4 regions of the Actinoplanes sp. NPDC049598 genome follow, and region 1 is predicted to be linked to each of the others. Evidence: riboswitches for the same ligand, from Rfam matches in the RefSeq annotation. Region 1 holds a riboswitch; each other region holds the start of a gene.

Evidence for each region. A riboswitch is a leader RNA that binds a small molecule or an ion and turns the genes downstream of it on or off. The one in region 1 is predicted to bind cyclic di-AMP.
Region 2: another riboswitch for cyclic di-AMP. It lies ahead of AB0J66_RS07925 (transglycosylase family protein); the one in region 1 lies ahead of AB0J66_RS30900 (hypothetical protein).
Region 3: another riboswitch for cyclic di-AMP. It lies ahead of AB0J66_RS39610 (NlpC/P60 family protein); the one in region 1 lies ahead of AB0J66_RS30900 (hypothetical protein).
Region 4: another riboswitch for cyclic di-AMP. It lies ahead of AB0J66_RS42500 (C40 family peptidase); the one in region 1 lies ahead of AB0J66_RS30900 (hypothetical protein).

Annotation. Positions count from the first base shown of each region.
Region 1 covers NZ_JBFAOX010000015.1:130,821-135,349, forward strand. Annotated here, with positions in the region: gene AB0J66_RS30895 (hypothetical protein) at 1-658, opposite strand, end outside; cyclic di-AMP (ydaO/yuaA leader) riboswitch at 665-798, opposite strand; cyclic di-AMP (ydaO/yuaA leader) riboswitch at 1,009-1,141, shown strand; gene AB0J66_RS30900 (hypothetical protein) at 1,145-2,203, shown strand; gene AB0J66_RS30905 (ABC transporter ATP-binding protein) at 2,228-3,037, opposite strand; gene AB0J66_RS30910 (ABC transporter permease) at 2,994-3,890, opposite strand; gene AB0J66_RS30915 (TetR/AcrR family transcriptional regulator) at 4,068-4,529, shown strand, end outside.
Region 2 covers NZ_JBFAOX010000002.1:436,284-440,812, reverse strand. Annotated here, with positions in the region: gene AB0J66_RS07945 (helix-turn-helix domain-containing protein) at 1-70, shown strand, start outside; gene AB0J66_RS07940 (LLM class F420-dependent oxidoreductase) at 473-1,369, opposite strand; gene AB0J66_RS07935 ((2Fe-2S)-binding protein) at 1,436-2,188, shown strand; gene AB0J66_RS07930 (hypothetical protein) at 2,246-2,611, shown strand; cyclic di-AMP (ydaO/yuaA leader) riboswitch at 2,796-2,952, shown strand; gene AB0J66_RS07925 (transglycosylase family protein) at 2,955-3,629, shown strand; gene AB0J66_RS07920 (hypothetical protein) at 3,611-4,396, opposite strand; gene AB0J66_RS07915 (hypothetical protein) at 4,463-4,529, opposite strand, start outside.
Region 3 covers NZ_JBFAOX010000026.1:48,954-53,482, forward strand. Annotated here, with positions in the region: gene AB0J66_RS39595 (GDSL-type esterase/lipase family protein) at 1-305, shown strand, start outside; gene AB0J66_RS39600 (BlaI/MecI/CopY family transcriptional regulator) at 369-734, shown strand; gene AB0J66_RS39605 (VTT domain-containing protein) at 742-1,374, opposite strand; cyclic di-AMP (ydaO/yuaA leader) riboswitch at 1,752-1,879, shown strand; gene AB0J66_RS39610 (NlpC/P60 family protein) at 1,886-2,722, shown strand; gene AB0J66_RS39615 (PQQ-dependent sugar dehydrogenase) at 2,789-3,952, opposite strand; gene AB0J66_RS39620 (SAM-dependent methyltransferase) at 4,027-4,529, shown strand, end outside.
Region 4 covers NZ_JBFAOX010000031.1:42,075-46,603, forward strand. Annotated here, with positions in the region: gene AB0J66_RS42490 (hypothetical protein) at 1-279, shown strand, start outside; gene AB0J66_RS42495 (DUF3817 domain-containing protein) at 297-623, shown strand; cyclic di-AMP (ydaO/yuaA leader) riboswitch at 830-960, shown strand; gene AB0J66_RS42500 (C40 family peptidase) at 1,018-1,932, shown strand; gene AB0J66_RS42505 (sigma-70 family RNA polymerase sigma factor) at 2,015-3,019, opposite strand; gene AB0J66_RS42510 (SDR family NAD(P)-dependent oxidoreductase) at 3,570-4,244, shown strand; gene AB0J66_RS42515 (dTMP kinase) at 4,241-4,529, opposite strand, start outside.

The DNA of each region.
Region 1 (4,529 bases):
CGGGCGAGAAACCGCCGTCGGAATTGCGGGGCGCGGCCTTGGCGACGGGAGATTTGGCGAGCACGTGGCCCTGGGTGAGGCCCTCGCCGCCGACCAGGTTGAGGGCCTGGCTGGCCGCTTCCTTCTGCTTCTGCATCGCGACCAGGTTGGTCTGCTGCTTCTTGACCTCGGCGTCCAGCGCCACCTTGGACTTCGTGACCTCGTCGATCGCCTTGTTGAGCTCGCCGAGCTTCCGGTCGTGCTCGGTGTTGATCTCCTCGAGCGACATGGCCCGGCGCAGGAAGTCGTCCGAGCCCTTGCTGCTGAGCAGGAAGCTGGCCGCGTTGAGCTGGCCGAACCGGTACTGCTGGTTGGCGATCGCGTTGACCTCGGGGATCAGCTCGTTGCGCCGGGCCTCGGCCGTCTTGATCTTGGTGGCGAGGGCCTTCTGCGCGGCCGTCGACTTGGCCACGGCGCCCTTGGCCTGGACGAACCGGCGGTTCGAGGACTCGATCAACTCGTCGAGGGTCTGGTTCTCCTTGCCGGCCGACTCGTCCGGGGTCGCGGAGGTCCCGTCGCCGGGCTCGGCGTAAGCCGGAGATATGGGCGAGGCCAGGAAAGCGACAGAGACGATCGGCGCCAGGGCAAGCATCAGCCACCGGCGGGGTCGTACGGTCATGCAGGTTCCTTCCGAGTAAACCGCCGACCGGGTTAGCTGACGGGTTCGGGACGGAAGCGATCCCTACCGCTTGACGCGGACTCACCCCACACTGACCTGGTTCCCCGGCTCGCCTCGCGGCGATTGGGCGGTGGCCGCCGGCACCTCGGGGGCGGTGCCTGGTTGGGCGGGCCGACGGCGAGTTTACCCGACAACGGGCCGCCCTTCAGGCCTCGCGAAACAGTATTCGCGTAGTCCACTTGTAACATTCCGTAATTGCAGTCACGGTGTGTCGCCATTCAATTGCGTCGCGTGCGATAACTGTCGATCGTTCGATGTCTTCGGTATGGTCGGTGCCGATCCCCACCCCCCGGGGATCGCCGCCTAATCGTTTCCGAACGAGCCGGGGAACCAATCTTTCCGGGGTGAATCCGCATCCGCGGTAGGGATCACTTCCGTCCCGAACCCGTCAGCTAACTCGGTCGGCGGCCGACGGAAGGAACAGGTGTGCGGCACAAGACTGTCCGGCGACGATTAGCAGCCACCCTGGCGCTGCTCGTCGCGCTCTCCGGCCTCGCGCTGGCCTCCCCGGCCTCGGCCGCGCCGGGCGACACCGGCGACGACGGCGAGGGCGCTCCCAAGACCCTGATCCAGCAGCTCGAGGCCGCCTCCAAGGGCTTCGTCGAGGCCAAGGAGGCGCTGGACCGCTCACGCAAGCGCCAGGCCGAGCTCGCGGCCAAGCTCAAGGAGCTCGACCAGCAGATCGGCCCGCGTCAGGCGGCGTTGGACGACATCATCCAGCAGTCGTACCGCACCGGGCGCCTCGGCCCGATGAGCGCGCTGCTCGCGGCCGGCTCGTCTGAGGGCTTCCTCGACCGGGCCGAGACCCTGGAGACGATCGCGGTCAAGGAGAACACGGCGGTCGCGGCGCTCAAGACCACCCGGGACGCCCAGCAGGCGGCCAAGGTGGCCATCGACACCGAGGTGCGCAACGAGCAGAAGCAGGTCGCGCTGATGGCCAAGCGCAAGGTGCAGGCCGAGAGCGCCCTCAAGGCGGCCAACACCGGCGGCGAGGACAAGACCGGCGAGGACGCCCCGCAGCCGAGCGACAACGCCCCCAGCAGCTCCAGCAAGAAGAAGGCGGGAGCGGCGCCCCGCGACTCGGACGGCTCACTGCCGTCCGAGGGCTGCACCGAGAAGGACCCGACCACCAGTGGCTGCCTGAGCCCGCGCACGCTCAACGCCCTCAAGCAGGCCCAGGCCGACGGCTTCACCCGCTTCGTGGCCTGCTTCCGCGAGCAGAACAGCGGTGAGCATCCCAAGGGCAAGGCCTGCGACTTCGCCGCCGACAAGAACGGCTTCGGCGGCGTCGCCACGGGTGCCAGCAAGACGTACGGCACCAATCTCGCGAATTACTTCATCAACAACTCGGACCGGCTCGGCGTGCTCTACGTGATCTGGTTCGAGCGGATCTGGCTGCCGAGCAGTGGCTGGAAGGCGTACACCCGCGGAAACGGCGACCCTTCCAGCGACCACACCAACCACGTGCATCTCTCGATGCGCTAGCTGAGCCGGGGGAGTGCGAGACCTTTACTTGCGGACGTAGGTCTCGTACTCCTTCAGGACGTCCTCGGTCGGGCCGTCGGCGCGGATCACGCCCGACTCGAGCCAGATGCTGCGCTCGCACGTGTCCCGGATCGACTGCTCGCTGTGGCTGACCAGGAAGACCGTGCCGGCCTCCTCGCGCAGGTCGCGCACCCGCTGCTCGCTGCGCTTGCGGAACTTGGCGTCACCGGTTGCCAGCGCCTCGTCGATCAGCAGCACGTCGTGCTTCTTGGCGGCGGCGATCGAGAACCGCAGCCGGGCCGCCATGCCGGAGGAGTAGGTCTTCATCGGCAGCGAGCTGAAGTCGCCCCGCTCGTCGATGCCCGAGAACTCGACGATCTCGGCCGTGCGCTCCTTGACCTGCGCCGGCGTCATGCCCATGGCCAGACAGCCGAGCTCGACGTTCTTGATGCCGGAGAGGTCGTTCATCAGCACGGCGTTCACGCCCAGCAGCGAGGGCTGGCCGGCCGCGTAGATCGCCCCGCCCCGCTCGACCGGCAGCAGGCCGGCGATCGCCCGCAGCAGCGTCGACTTGCCGGACCCGTTGGTGCCGATCAGGCCGATCGCCTCGCCGCGGTAGGCCACGAAGCTGACGCCCTTGACCGCGTGCACCTCGCGCACGGCCGCGCTCTTCTTGCCTGTGACGATCCGCTTGAAGCTGGCCAGCGGGCTGTTCGCCCCCGGCGCGACCGAACCGTAGATGCGGTAGACGATGTGCGCGTCGTCCGCGATGACAGTGGGGATTCGCTCGTCAGCCACGGCCGTAGCCCTTCTCTCCGCGCCAGAAGTACACATATCCGCCGATGCCCACGAGGGCGGACCAGATCACCGCATACGTCCAGAGGCGCAGCGGGGAGGCGGCCAGCGTCACGTTCTCCATCAGGGCGTGCCGGATCAGCTCGATGAAGACGAGCATCGGGTTGGCCTCGACGAGCTTGAGCTGCCAGCCGTGCAGCCGGTCGGAGAAGAAGGTGACCGGGTAGAGCACGGCCGAGCCGTACATCCAGATCCGCATGATGTAGGGGATGAGCTGGCGAATGTCGGTGACCTTGGCGCAGAGCCGGGCCACGAAGAGCGCCAGGCCGGCGTTGAAGATCGCCTGCAGGACCAGGGCCGGGATGGCCAGCAGCCACTGGACGGTGAGGGGCTCGCCGGTGAGCAGGATGATCGCGACCAGCACGATCATCGAGGCGATCATGTTGCGCACCTCGACCAGCGCGATCGCGATGGGCAGGCTGGCCCGGGGGAAGTGCAGGGCCCGGATCATGTTGATGTTCGAGGTGATCGCCATCGCCCCGGCCTGCACCACCGACTGCGTGAAGCCGAAGATGAAGACGCCCGCACACAGGTACGCGATGAAGTTGTTCGTGTCCTGCTTGGTGTTGAGCAGGACGCCGAAGATCACGTAGTAGACGCCGGCGTTGATCAGCGGGGTCAGCACCTGCCAGACGACACCCAGCTTGGTCGTGCCCAGCGAGGCGCTCACCTTGGCGTTGGCGAACGCCGCGATGAAGTGACGGTAGGACCAGAGGTGCCGGGTGTACTCGGCCAGGCCGGGGAGCCGCCCGGCCGCTGTCAAGCCGTTCCGCCGGGCCAGCTCCTTGAGCGATTGCCCGGTCCCGGAATCGGCGACCGCCGTCTGAGCCATGGGGTGGTGCTCCGATCTCGTCGGCCCGTCGGGGGTGCCGGGCCCTGGAACTTTGCGCGAGAACACGTAAGCAGCATGTCAAGCCGCTGTCGATGGAACGCCTTCGTATCGACGTGCGGAAGGCTATCCGACCGAACGGCGGAACGCAACCGTTACGTCCTGGCGTATAGTGACCGGGTGGCAACAGGAAAGCGCGCACCAGCCGGAGCGGCCGTGCTCCGAGGCGACATCACCGTAGCTATTCGCAACGCCGTGATGCACGAGCTCGCCGAGGTCGGTTACGGCAGGCTCTCCATCGAAGCCGTGGCGCGCCGCGCCGGGGTGGGCAAGACGGCAATCTACCGCCGCTGGGGCAACAAACTCGAGATGGTGCTCGAGATAGTTTCGGATGTCGCGGGCCGCAGCGTCCCGCTGCCCGACACCGGGAGCTTCGCGGGTGACCTTCAACTGATCATGATGATCGTCCACCGGGCCCTGCAACACCGTATCGCGTCGCAGATCATTCCCGACCTGATGGCCGAGGCGGCCCGCAACCCGCAGATCGCCGAGACCCTCCAGACGGCGCTGCGCACCCATCAGCAGGCCGTCGGCGAGAAACTGGTCGGCCAGGCCATCTCCCGCGGCGAGCTGCCCGAGGGC
Region 2 (4,529 bases), on a different contig from region 1:
ACCCCAGGGCCGCCTGCGCCTCCAACTTGCGCTGGCGCTCCGCCGCCTGCACCGGAACCCGGTCTCCTGACTCCCCGCGCGGCGCGCCTGGTCGCGCCCCGGCGTGAGCGACATCCATCGCCCCGCCCCGCCGCGCCCCGTGAGGGAGGTCCGCGTGCTCCTGTCGGCCCGGTAGCGCCTTCGCCGTGAGCGAGGTCTACGGCATCCGTGGCCACGGTCGTGCCCTGGCATGAGCGACATCTCGTCGTCTCGGCCGCGCCCCGGGTAAGCGAGGTTCGCGGCATCTTGTCGTCCCGGTCGCGCCGCCGTGAGCGAGGTCCGCGACATCCGCCGCCCCCGTCGTGCCCTGGCACGAGCGAAATCCCGCCGTGGCGGCCGCGCTGCCGGGGTGGGCGAGGTCCGGCGCATCCCGTCGCGCCGGCCGCGCTTCCGGCGTGAGCGAGGTCTGCGACAGCGGGGGCGGCGGTGGGAGTCAGTGGAGGTTGGCGTCGGTGGCGGCGGACATCAGGGCGGCCGCGGTGTCGGTCAGCTCGGCGAGGGACGACAGCGCTGACGGCAGGGTGACATAGACGTGGTCGACGCCGGCTTCGGACAGGGCGCCGATGTCGTCGATGAGCTGGGGGATCGACGGGGTGGTGGCGACGCCGACCTGGAAGATGCAGGAGATCGCCGCGGGGTCGCGGCCGGCGGCGGAGGCCATGTCGCGGAGGCGGCCGAGGGTGTCGGCGACCTGCGGGGGCGGGGTGGCGGTGGGCAGCCAGCCGTCGGCGCGGCGGGCGATGCGGCGCAGTGCCGGCTCGCCGCGGCCGCCGAGGAAGAGCGGGATGCGCCGGGTCGGTTTCGGGTTGATGCGGGCCGATTTGATGTGGTACCGGCCGTTGTCGAAGGAGACGGGGTCGGGGGACCAGACGGCGTCCGCGACGTCGAGGAACTCGTCGAGGGCGGCGCCGCGCTCGGTCAGCGGGCGGGGAGCGGTGGCTTCGAATTCGTCGATGGACCAGCCGGCGCCGAGGCCGGCGATGAGGCGGCCGTTGCCGGCGGCGTCGAGGGCGGCGAGGGTCTTGGCCAGGCGGACGGGCAGGTGCAGCGGCGGTACGAGGACGCCGGTGCCCAGTTCGGCCCGCGACGTCACGGCCGCCGCCAACGTCAGGGTGACCAGGGGATCCGTCGTGTAGCCGTACCGCTCCGGCCAGGGGACGTCCGGCATTCCGTACAAACCGTGGGAGCCGCTCTGGTCCTCCGGTGTCAGCACCCGTTCGTACGCCCACAGGCTGTCGAAGCCGAGGTCTTCCGCCGCGCGGGCGAACGCGGTGACGTCGTGCGCTAGGTCGTATGTGGTGGTCTGCGGGAGGTTGACGCCGATCTTCACCTGGTCAAACTAGCGTCCACTGCGGAGCGTCGGATACCGCAGGGGCGCGGCGGGTATACCTGAGCGGTGGGAGATCTCGTGGACGCGCCGATTCTTGCCGCGATCGCGGGTGGGTACGGCTCCAGTACCCGGGTGCCGGGGCTCGCGGCCGATCTGCTGGTGACGGATCTCGATGGCTGGATCCCGGCCGGTGATTTCGCGGGGGACGGCGTCGAGGTGCTGCTCGAGGCGGGCCGCCGGCGCTGGCGGGCCGCGCAACCGCACGTGTCGGCGGCGCTGATCTGGAAGGCGTACTCCTACTGGCTGGGGGTGCCCGCCGTCTTCGGCTGGGTGGCCGCGCGCCGGGTGCCGCATCTCACGACGGCCCAGGTTCTGGTGCGGTTCGACGACCGGTACGCCCCGGCGCGGCTCGGCCTGCGGGAGGACATCCCGGTCTCGGTGCTGCCGGACGACCCGCTGGCCGGCCGCGGCGAGCCGCGGGTCTCCGTGGTCAGCGACGAGGCCGCCTTGCTGGCCACCCTGCGCCGGACCCTGCTCGACGAGCACGTCACGCCGCTGCTGGACGCGGTCCAGGGCGCGGCCCGGGTCAGCCGCCGCCTGCTTCTGGGCTCGCTGTCGGCGGGTATCGCCCACGCGGCCCAGCGCGCCTCGACGGTGGCGGGCGCGCCGCCGGGGGAGACGACCGGCCAGGTGCTGCGCATGCTCGACGTGGCCCACCTGGTCGACTGGAACACCGAGCGGGTGCGCCGCCGGACCTGCTGCCTGGCCTTCACGATCCCGCATCAGCGGTTCTGCGCCGACTGCTCGTATTGGAAGTGATGAAGCGTTGAACCCGACATGGGAGCGCTCCCGTATGGGTAACCGGGAGGCATGCTGATGGCGCTGTTGCTGGATCTCGCGAACATTCTCGGCGGTTTGCTGCTCGCCGCGGCCCTGCTGCGGCAGATTCCGCGCGTCGGCGGCGGGTTCGGCACGTTCGCCGACCGGGTCGCGCCGTGGGGCTGGGTGGTCGGCGTCGTGGCCCTGGTCGCCGGCGGTTACTACCTGCTGGTCCACCTCTTCGACGGGCCGCACGTCTTCCACTTCGAGGTGGTCGGCATCGCGGTCGGGGTCGCCCTGCTGTGGGACCGGCTGACGGGCCGCAAGACCGCGGAGGCGCCGTTCGGGCGAGGGCTGCTGCTGGCCGTCTTCGGCATCATCGCCGTTGTCGTCGGGCTCCAGGGCCTGGTAACGCCGGACTGATCGGCCTGGTCGCAGCCTTGATCGGTGATCACGGCAAAACGGGGCAGAACCGGGCGCATTCCCCGGCCGGGCGCACTGAGAACAACGTCACGATCGCCCTTCGTGGCTTTGCCGAGGGTCGATCGGCGTGGTTACGGTCGGCCGGTCCCACGATCGTGGGCACCGCGGGCGGAACGCCGAGTCCTGCCGCCGCCCGACGGAATTCAACTCAGGCATGGAGCGGGGGACCCAAACGTTCTCCGGCACGCCACCGCGCGTGCCTCGGGGTGAAGCCGCCTCGCGCGGCCGGGCACCTCAGCCCGAACCCGACAGCTCACCTCGTAGGCGTGGAGGTTGTTCTTCCATGGCACAAAACCGTAAGCACACCGTCGCGCTCGGCCTCACCACCGCCGGCGTGGCCGGAGCGTTCGCCCTCTTCGGCGCGGCCCAGCCGGCCCAGGCCGCGGGCAGCGTCAACTGGGACGCCGTCGCCCAGTGCGAGTCCGGCGGCAACTGGAGCATCAACACCGGCAACGGCTTCTACGGCGGCCTGCAGTTCACCAAGAGCACCTGGAAGGCCTACGGCGGCGGCAAGTACGCCAGCACCGCCAACAAGGCGAGCCGGGGCGAGCAGATCGCGATCGCCGAGAAGGTCCTCGACGGTCAGGGCATCGGCGCCTGGCCGGTCTGCGGCAAGAAGGCCGGCTCGTCGAAGAGCTACAAGGGCACCAACACCGGCGGCGCCTCGGAGAAGAAGTCGTCCTCCACCGCCAAGAAGTCGACGACCAGCAAGAAGTCGGCGACGCACAAGTCGGCGACGACGCACAAGTCGTCCACGACCCACAAGTCGACGACCGCCGCGCCCCGGAGCACCACGAAGACGACCGGCGACTTCTACATCGTCCGCGCCGGCGACACCCTGGCCAAGATCGCCAACCGCTACCAGATCGACGGCGGCTGGGAGCGGCTCGCCGAGCTCAACAAGAGCATCATCGACGACCCGAACCTGATCTTCCCGGGTCAGCGCATCGCGATCTGAGCAAGGCTCCCCGCAGCGAGAACCACCCGGCGGCTCGCCCGGACCTCGGTGCTCTTCCGCACCGGGGCCGAGGCCGCCGCCAGCATCGCGGCCGCCTGCGCCTCGTCGCGCAGGCTGCTCGCGGTGCTGCGGGCGAGCGAGACATCGTGCCAGGCGGCCGACTCGGCGGCCGTGGCCAGCTCGTACCGCTGACGCAGCCACGCGGCCGAGGCCCGGGCGATCACCAGCTCCTGCTCGACCTGGTGGAGCCGGGCGTCCCAGCCGTTGCGCTCGGCCATCGCGTCGGCCAGGGCCGAGGCGGGCAGCTCCCCGCGGCCGACGGCGGCCTCGACGGCCCGGTGCAGGAAGCTCTCCCGGTCCGCGTACTCCGCGCAGGTCCGGGCCGACCAGGGCGTGCCCCAGACGGCGCCCGCGGCGGCCCGGCGCACCCGGGCGTCCGCCTCCAGCCAGGCGTCGTAGGCGACGTTGACCGCCTGGGCGGCCTGCTCCCAGACCTCCTGCCAGCGGCCGGCGCTCGCCGCGGCGCGCTCGGCCGCCACCTGGATCTCGGAGGCGAACTGCGCCGCCTGGGCGGCCTCCTCGGCCTGGCGGTTCTTGAAAGCGCTCCGGGCCCGCAGCACGGCCACGGTCTCCTGGGCCGCCTTGCGCGGGTGGCGCATCGCCTGCGGGCTGCCCAGCAGGAGCAGGGCCGGCAGGGTGAGCAGCATCAGCGTGGCCCAGATGGCCGGCGCCGGTGAGGAAACAAGCATCTCCGCTACAACGTTCATGATCGTCAATCCGTCCGCGTGTCGAGTCCACCGTGGGCAGCTGCGATCAGCGCGGGAAGGCGCTGATCAGGCGGACGCGGCCGGAGGCGCGCGAGAACCGCGGACACCCGCGGTGAACTGTGTGCTGAGGACG
Region 3 (4,529 bases), on a different contig from region 1:
AGCAGCTGATCAAGCGCAGCCACGGCGCGAACGTCAAGGTCCTGTGCGGAACCCTGGTGCCGTACGCGGACTCGGAGAGCTACAACAGCACGGGCGAGGCCGGCCGGAAGACCTTCAACACGTTCGTCCGCTCCAGCGCCAGCGGCTGCGACGGCGTCGTCGACTTCGACGCCGCCGTGCACGACCCGGCCACCCCGACCCGGTGGAGCAGCCGCTTCGACCAGGGCGACCACATGCACCCCAACAACGCCGGCATGGAGGCCATGGCCGCCGCGGTCGACAGCAAGCTCCTGGCGACCGCCTGACCGTTGCGGGGTCCGAGCAGATCGGACCCCGCCGCGGCTATCCTGACCGCGGAGGTCAGGACGGTGACGACGAAGGGCGGGCGGCGGACGCCCGGCAGCCTCGAAGCGGCGGCCATGAGCGTGCTGTGGGCCGCCCCGGAGGCGATGACCGCGGCCGAGGTGCAGGAGGCGCTGGGTGGTGGCCTCGCCTACAACACCGTGCAGACCATCCTCATCCGGCTGCACGACAAGGGAACCGTCCAGCGGCGCCGCGCCGGCCGCGGGCACGCCTACTGGCCGACCCAGGATGCCGCCACCGCGGCGGCGGCGCAGATGAGCGCGGCCCTGGCCGCCCGCCCGGACCGGCTCCGGGTCCTCCAGCAGTTCGTCGGGACGCTGGACGAGGCGGACGCCGCCCTGCTGCGGCAGCTGCTGGCCGACGAGTCGTGACCCGCCCTCATCGGCCGGCCCGGGCCCGTCGCCGGCCGCGCAGGAGCTCGATGCCGACCGGAATGACCGACACGGCGACGATGCCGGCGAGGATGAGTTCGATGTTCGACTTCACGAACGCGATCTGCCCGAGGAAATAGCCGAGAATCGTCACCCCGCAGCCCCACAGCGTGCCGCCGATGACGTTGAAAAGCAGGAAGGTGCGGTATTTCATGTGGCCGGCTCCGGCCACGATGGGCGTGAAGGTCCGCACGATCGGAACGAAACGGGCGAGAACGACGGACCGGGCGCCGTACTTCTCGAAGAATCCACTGGCCCGGGTCAGATTCTCGCGTTTGAACAGCCGCGAGTCCGGCCGCCGGAACAGCGACGGCCCGAAGCGGCGGCCGAAGAGATAACCGAATTGGTCCCCGGCCACCGCCGCCATCGACACCAGCAGGCACATCAGCCACAAGGGCTGCTTGAGGTACGTCCCGTCGGCCACCAGAAGCCCGGCGGTGAACAAAAGCGAGTCGCCGGGCAGAAAGAAACCGATCAGCAGGCCCGACTCGGCGAAGACGAGCGCCAGGATGCCGAGAAGGCCGAAGGTGGAGATCAGGTGTTCCGGGTTCAGGAACGAGGGGCCGAGGGCTGCGGTCATCAGATGGCGTCGCCTCTTCCGGAAAGTAAAAACCTACACTTTGTAGGTGTTACCAGCCTCGCCGGGCCTATCCCTCGACCGAGAATTGTGTGGCCTTTTTCACTGGTCGACTTACACCTCTTGTAGCAGATCAATAACTGCTTGTCATTTCAACTGCAAGAAACCGGGCACTCAGCAATGTGCCAACTACTTTGGGTAGTCTTTGCTGCTCGGAGGGAGCGGCGGAATTGGTGTAGCAAGATGGGGCCGACCGCAGAGCGGGCCGGCTCGCGACGAACCGGCTCACGCCGAGCCCTACCCCGGTCGGTCGTCGCGACCATGAGCGACACCACCACCGCGAAGGCATACGGGGCAGGGACGGGGGAACCACCATCGGCTCTTCGGCGCCACCGCACCCGGTGCGGGCGGCGTGGCGAGGGCCTTGGGGTGAAGCCGCCCCCGGCGGCCGGGCAACCTTCCCGCCCGAACCCGACAGCTAACCTCGCAGGCGTGCCGGAAGGATGTTTCCACCGTGCACGAACACAGTTCGGGCCGGCGCCGCATGTCCGTCGGCACCGGCACCATCGCACTGTCCCTGGGTCTCTGCCTCGGCGCCGGCCAGCTGGTCGGCACTCCGGGCGCGGTCGCCGCGGCGGGCCCGGCCCCCACGGCGCACGTCTCCGCGACGAAAGCCGCCGCGGCCAAGAAGAAGGTCTCCATCCGGACCACGTACAGCGCCCGGTCGTTGACCGCCGGCAAGTCGGTGCGGATCACCGCGACCTACCGCAACCCCGCCACCGGCGCGGCGATCACCTCGGGGGTGGTACGCCTGCAGGCGTACCGGAACGGCAAGTGGCACACCTGGTTCGCAAAGCGGTTGACCAGCAAGGGAACGGTCAGCTTCTCGGCCGCGCCGAAGGTGACGGGATACTTCCGCACCTCCTACACCGGCAACGCCGTCTTCGCCGCGCACGTCGGCCGGAAGATCAAGGTCACCGTGATCAGGCCGTCGTCCGGGAAGGGGGCCAAGATCCTGGCCGAGGCGCGTCGGCACGTCGGCGCGCTCTACCTCTACGGCGCGGCCGGACCGCACCGGTTCGACTGCTCCGGCTTCACGATGTACGTCTACCGCAAGTCGGTCGGTGTCAAGCTGCCGCACAAGGCGCATTCGCAGCAGCGGTACGGCCGTGGCGTCAGCAAGTCGGCCAAGAAGCCCGGTGATCTGCTGATCTCGCGCCGGGGTTCGTACGGCTACCACGCCGCCATCTACGCCGGTAACGGCTACATCTACGACTCGCCGCACAGTGGCGCGCGGGTCAGCAAGCGGAAGATCTTCAGCTCCAACTACGTCGTCCGCCGGCTCGCCTGACCCCGGAGCGGCGGACCGGGCCGGGAGGCGTACGGCGTTGTACCGCCTCCCGGCCCGGCCGCAAGCTCACTCGAAACGCACCCGGCTCAGCCACCCGGGGTAGTCGCTCAGCACGTACAGCTCGCCCTGCACGTCGACGCCGAAGGCGGTCGGCTGGGTCGGGAAGTTGCCGATGGTGGCGGACTCGTAGCCGCCGCCGGGCCTGGGGCGCACGGCGAAGGCGAGGGTCGAGCAATAGTCGCTCGCGATGTAGGTGCCCCGCGCCTTGGGGGTCCGGGAGCCCCGGTAGACCACGCCACCGGTGACCGAGCAGCTTTCGGTCATGTAGTGCGGGTACTCGAAGACCGGGTCGACGTACTGCACGCCGGGCCGGCACTGCTCCTGGTCGAAGATCGGGGTGCCCTCCTTGCAGGACCAGCCGAGGTTCGCCCCGCCCTGCCACGGGCGGATGTGGTTGATCTCCTCGACCAGGCCCTGGCCGACGTCGCCGATCCACAGGGAATTGTCGACGTCGATCGAGAACCGCCACGGGTTGCGCAGGCCGTACAGCCAGATCTCGGGCCGGGCGCCCGGCGTACGAACGAACGGGTTGCCGGCGGGCACGCAGTAGGGCTTCGGGCCGCAGGCGCGGTTCACGTCGATCCGTACGATCTTGCCCAGCAGGGTGCCGAGGTCCTGGCCCGACTTGAACGGGTCGTTGGCGTGCCCGCCGTCGCCGGTGGACCAGTAGAGATAGCCGTCGCGGCCGAACGCCACCTGCCCGCCGTTGTGGTTGCCGTACTCGGCGTGCTCCTGGGTGAGCAGCACCTGCAGCCGCTCCGGGGCGCCGAGGGGCAGGCGGGCCAGGGTCAGCGCGCCGGCGGGCCGGCTGGTGTACGCCACGTAGAGCAGGCCGGTCCGCGCGAAGTTGGGCGCCGGCGTGATGCCGAGCAGGCCGCGCTCGTTGTCCGACGTGTCGACCAGGGCGGTCAGGTCGAGCACCGGGTCGGCGGCCAGACCGGTGTCGGGGTGGTAGGCCCGGACGGTGCCCTCCTTCTCGGCGATCAGCATCCGGCCGTCGGGCAGCCCGGTGATCGCGACCGGGCGCCGCAGCCCGGAGGCGACCTGCTCGGACACCACGCTCAGCTCCGTCAGGGGCGCCGGGCGAGGAGGGGCCGCGGCGGCGGCCGAAGGGATCAGAACGAGCAAGCCGGCCAGCAGAGTGACCGTACGACTACGCCTTCGCGGCATGCTGGACTCCGTTCACATGGGTGGGGGACGGGTTACGATCTACCGCCTGATGTCACGGATGACAGGGGATCCTGGTGAGTGCCGACAGCGCGGACATTTCTGAGCGTCTCGATGTGACCAAGCCGCACCCGGCGCGACGGTACGACTACTGGCTCGGCGGCAAGGACAACTTCCAGGCCGACCGGGACGCCGCCGAGGCGATCGCGGCCGTCTTCCCGCACATCCGCACCGCCGCCCGCGAGAACCGCGCCTTCATGCAGCGGGCGGTGCGATACCTGACGGCCGAGGCGGGGGTGCGGCAGTTCCTCGACATCGGCACCGGCCTGCCCACCAACGAGAACGTGCACGACGTCGCGCAGGGCATCGCGCCCGAGTCGCGGATCGTCTATGTGGACAACGATCCGCTGGTGCTCGTGCACGCGCGGGCCCTGCTGACCAGCTCCCGCGAGGGCGCGACTGCGTACATCGACGCCGACGCCCGGAACCCGGAGAAGATCCTGGCCGACCCGGCCCTGCGCGACACGCTGGACTTCTCCCAGCCCGTCGCGCTGCTGCTGGTGGCGCTCTTGCACTTCGT
Region 4 (4,529 bases), on a different contig from region 1:
GGCTACATGTTCGAGTGGCCGGTCTTCGCGGGCTTCGTGGTCTTCCTCTGGTGGCGTGAGGTCCAGCTCGCCCGGCGCAAGCTGGACCCGTCGCACGGCGACGAGCCGGAGCCGGAGAGGCTCCCAGGTACGGCTGTTACCGTCGGCCGGCCGGTCCGGGTGGCCGTGCGCCCGGCCGCGGACGCCGATGATCCCGAGACGGCCGCCTACAACGACTATCTGGCCTGGTTGAAGGAACACCCGGGGGCCCGCCCAGGCGACTACCCCGGGCCGAAGTAGAAGAAGGACGTGCCACTGTGCAGGGAGCCCTGACCCGCTACCGGATCATCGCCTACATCGTCGGCGTGGGCCTGCTCGCGCTCGTGGTGGTCGGCATGCCGCTGAAGTACCTGGCCGACAACGCCTCCGTGGTCGCGGTCGTCGGCCCGCTGCACGGCTTCCTGTTCATGGTCTACCTGGCGCTGACCTTCGACCTGTCCCGCCGGGCGAATTGGCCGTTCCCCCGCATGATCGCCGTGATGCTGGCCGGCACGATCCCGTTCCTGTCGTTCTGGGTCGAGCGCAAGGTGAGCAAGCAGTGGATTCCGGAGCGTCAGGCCGAGCTTGCGAATAGTCCGGCTTGAGAGGGACCATCAACACATTGTCCCGGCCGAATGACTATCTGTTATCGGGATCAATGACGCAAAGCGGTCCGCAGTCTTAAATCACTCTGTGACAGCTTGCATTTGATGTTTCCCCCGATAAGTTAATGCGGTTGGTTCGGTCCGCAGCCACTCCCCTCGGTGGCGCCGGCCAACGCCGCCCAATCCTGCGTGACGACCGCCGCCCTCCCCCGAGCGCGCAAAGTCCCACGCCGGAGCCGGGAAACCGTGTTTCTGGGGTGAATCCGCGTGCGCGCGGGAGGGCTTCTTCCGGGCCCCAACCCGACAGCTGACCCGGTAGGCGGCCAAGCGGAAGAAAGGCCACTAACCGGTGCCACACCTCCGTACGAGGCTTCGGGCGCTCGCAGTCGCGACCATGGCTGTCGCGATCACCGGGTCTCTGGCGACGGCCGCGCACGCGGCGCCGTCCACGAGCGAGCTCACCAAGAAGATCGAGGCGGCGTCCAACCAGCTCGAGGACGTCACCGAGAACTACAACAAGATGCGCATCAACCTGCAGAAGACGATCGCGGACGAGAAGAAGCTCGCGGCGTCCCTGGCTCCGGCCCAGGCCGCGCTCAAGACCGCCAGCGCCCGCGTCGGCACCCTCGCGGCGACGACGTACAAGCAGGGCCGGGTCGGCCCGATGACCGCTCTGCTGACCGGTGGACAGGACGACCTGGTCGACAAGATCAGCTATCTCGACCAGATCACCCGGTCCAACCAGCGCGACATCGACGCCTACACCGAGGCGACCCAGAACTTCAGCTCCCGCCAGGCCGCCCTCAAGGCGACCCAGGCCAAGCAGCAGGCTCAGGTCACGGCGCTGGCCACCCAGAAGACCGGCATCGAGAAGGACATCAAGAAATTGATGGCCATGCGTACCCAGGCCTACGGCCAGGCGCAAGAGACCCCCACCAAGTACAACGGTCCCGTTCCGACCATCGCGGGTTCGGCCGGCAAGGCTGTCTCGTTCGCTTATGCCCAGCTCGGCGAGGCGTACGTGTTCGGCGCCGACGGCCCCAGCACCTGGGACTGCTCGGGCCTGACAATGGGCGCGTGGGCCGCGGCGGGCAAGTCGCTGCCGCACAACACCGAGGCCCAGTGGAGTGCGACGACCCGCATCAGCAAGTCCGAGCTGCAACCCGGCGACCTCGTGTTCTACCGAAGTCTCGGGCACGTCGCGATCTACGTCGGCGACGGCATGATCATTCATGCGCCGCACACCGGCACGGTGGTCAAGAAGGTTTCCATCAACGTCATGACCCCGTACGGATACGGCCGGGTCTAGCGACCCGCCAGCGCACACGATGAAGGCCGGTACCCGTCGGGTACCGGCCTTTCGCGTCTGTGGGCGGGGGGAGGAAGGAACCTTACGCGGCCTGCAGGCCCTCGGCCCGGGCCAGCTCACGCAGCCGGCCGAGCGCCTGGATCTCGAGCTGGCGGATGCGCTCGCGGCTGAGCGAGAAGCGCGAGGCCACCTCGGTCAGCGAGTGCTCCCGGCCGTCCTCGAGGCCGTAGCGGGCCCGCATGATGCCGGCCGACCGGTCGTCGAGGTGGTTGAGCAGACCCTCGATGCGCTGGCGCTCCAGGGCGGTCAGGACGATGTCCTCGGGCGAGGGGGCGTCGCTGTCGGCCACCAGGTCGCCGAGGTTGGTGTCGCCGTCGTCGCCGACCGGCGTGTCCAGGGACACCGTGTCCTGGGCCCAGCGGGTGAGCTCGTTGACCCGCTCCACGGTCACACCGAGCGCGGCCGCGACCTGCTCGGGCTCGGGGTCGCCGCCCAGCTCGCGGACGAGCTGACGGGTGACGTTGCGCATCCGGTTGACGTCCTCGACCAGGTGCACGGGGAGACGCACGGTGCGCTCCTGCTGGGCGATGGCCCGGCTGATGGCCTGACGGACCCACCAGGTCGCGTACGTCGAGAACTTGTAGCCGCGCTCGTAGTCGAATTTCTCGACCGCGCGGACCAGGCCGGTGTTGCCCTCCTGGATGAGGTCGAGCATCGGCATGCCGGAACGCACGTAGCGCCGGGCGATCGACACGACCAGCCGCAGGTTGGCCCGGATGAACAGGTCCTTGGCCTTCTGGCCCTCGGTGACCAGCCGCTCCAGCTCCTCGCGGCTCACGCCGCGCTTGGCCTCGCCGGTCTCGAGCAGGTGCTCGGCGTACAGGCCGGCCTCGATCGCCTTGGAGAGCTCCACCTCCCGCGCGGCGTCCAGAAGCGGCGTCCGTGAGATCTCGTGCAGGTAGACGCCAACGAGGTCGCGCTCTTCGGCAACCTGATCGGTCCTCAAGACGGTGCTCTTCTCCACGTTGCCCACGGTCCCCTCATTGCCATCACTACTAACCCCGCTACGGGCGATACCTGTGTCCATCAGTTCCTCCCCGTAACGTCCGCAGTTCGCGTATTGCGGTTACTGGCATCTACACAACAAATTGCTGCCTGTACTGATTCCGGCTGGTGGGTCGAAAGTGTCACGAATGCCTGGGTGATAGCTGAGAGCCCAGTGCGTAGTTCCTGAGCAGGTGTCACTCCGCTGGCATTCCCACGCGCCCTGGTTGTCGGCAGCGCTGACAGACGGATACCCGTCGCTCGTCCCATGACACCACCGGTCCCTCATCGATCACAGCGACGGGCATCACCAAGGTCCTTGGGACGCTCGTCACCACCCTGTACGGCCGAGTGGCTTCCCGGGTTCAGGTGGTGGATCGTCAGGTTCGCTACGGGTCTGAAACAAAAGCACCATCGAAAAGATCCCGAGGCGTTCACCGAACGGGACCACCTGCCACAATGCGGCACGCGGCGGCGCAGTTCACTCGCCCGCACGGGTGATGCCCAGGCGAGTGACCCACCGTTCGACAACGGTTCGGAGCGCCCGGACCATCCGGACGGCCGGGGTGACGAAAAACACAGCGGGAGGGCACATGGGCGAGGGCACGGTTCTGATCACCGGCGGGGCCGGCGGCATCGGCTCGGCGGCGGTCGAGAGGTTCGTGGCGGAGGGCTGGCGGGTGGTCGCCCCGGTCCGTCCGGGGTCGTCCGGACGGCTGCCCTCGGGTGCCGTGGCGGTGGAGGGCGACCTCCAGAAGGAGACCGAGGTCACCGCGGCCATGGCGGTCGCGGCGGCCGAGGCCGGCGCTCCGTTGCGGGCGGTGGTCAACCTGGTGGGCGGTTTCGCGGTCGGCGGGAAGATCCACGAGACGCCGATCGCCGGGCTCGACGCCATGCTCGCGGCCAACCTGCGGCCGACGTATCTGGTCACCGCGGCCGCCCTGCCCCACCTGGTGGCGGCCGGCGGTGGCTCGGTGGTCTGCGTGGCCGCGCGGGCGGCCCTGGCCCCGTTCCCCGGCGGGTCGGGCTACGCGATCGCCAAGGCGGCCGTGCTGGCCTTCGCGAGCTCGGTCGCGGCCGAGTACAAGGGCAGCGCGGTCCGGTGCAACACCCTCCTGCCCGCGATCGTCGACACCCCGCTCAACCGGCGGGACATGCCCGACGCCGATCCGGGCAAGTGGACGAGCGCCGAGGAGGTCGCCTCGGTGCTGCTCTTCCTGACCTCGGACGCGTCGCGGCCGACGACGGGCGCGCAGATTCCCGTCTAGAGCAGTTCGGCGAACTGGTAGCCGAGGACGGTGACCATGGCCGCCAGGGTGGCCGCGCCGGCGAGCAGGAGGCCGCGGCGCCGGGACACCGGGGAGGACGAGAGCGCCGCGTGCAGCGCGGCCGAGACCTCGTCGGGCGTGCCATTGGCGTCGATCACGACGAAGGACGGGAACTCCGGCAGGGAGCGGTAGGCGGCGTCGGCGGCGGTGAGGTAGGCCATCGACTCGTGGTCGTAGCCGCGGGCGTCGATCCGCTGCTGGGCCACGGCCGGGTCGACGGCCAGC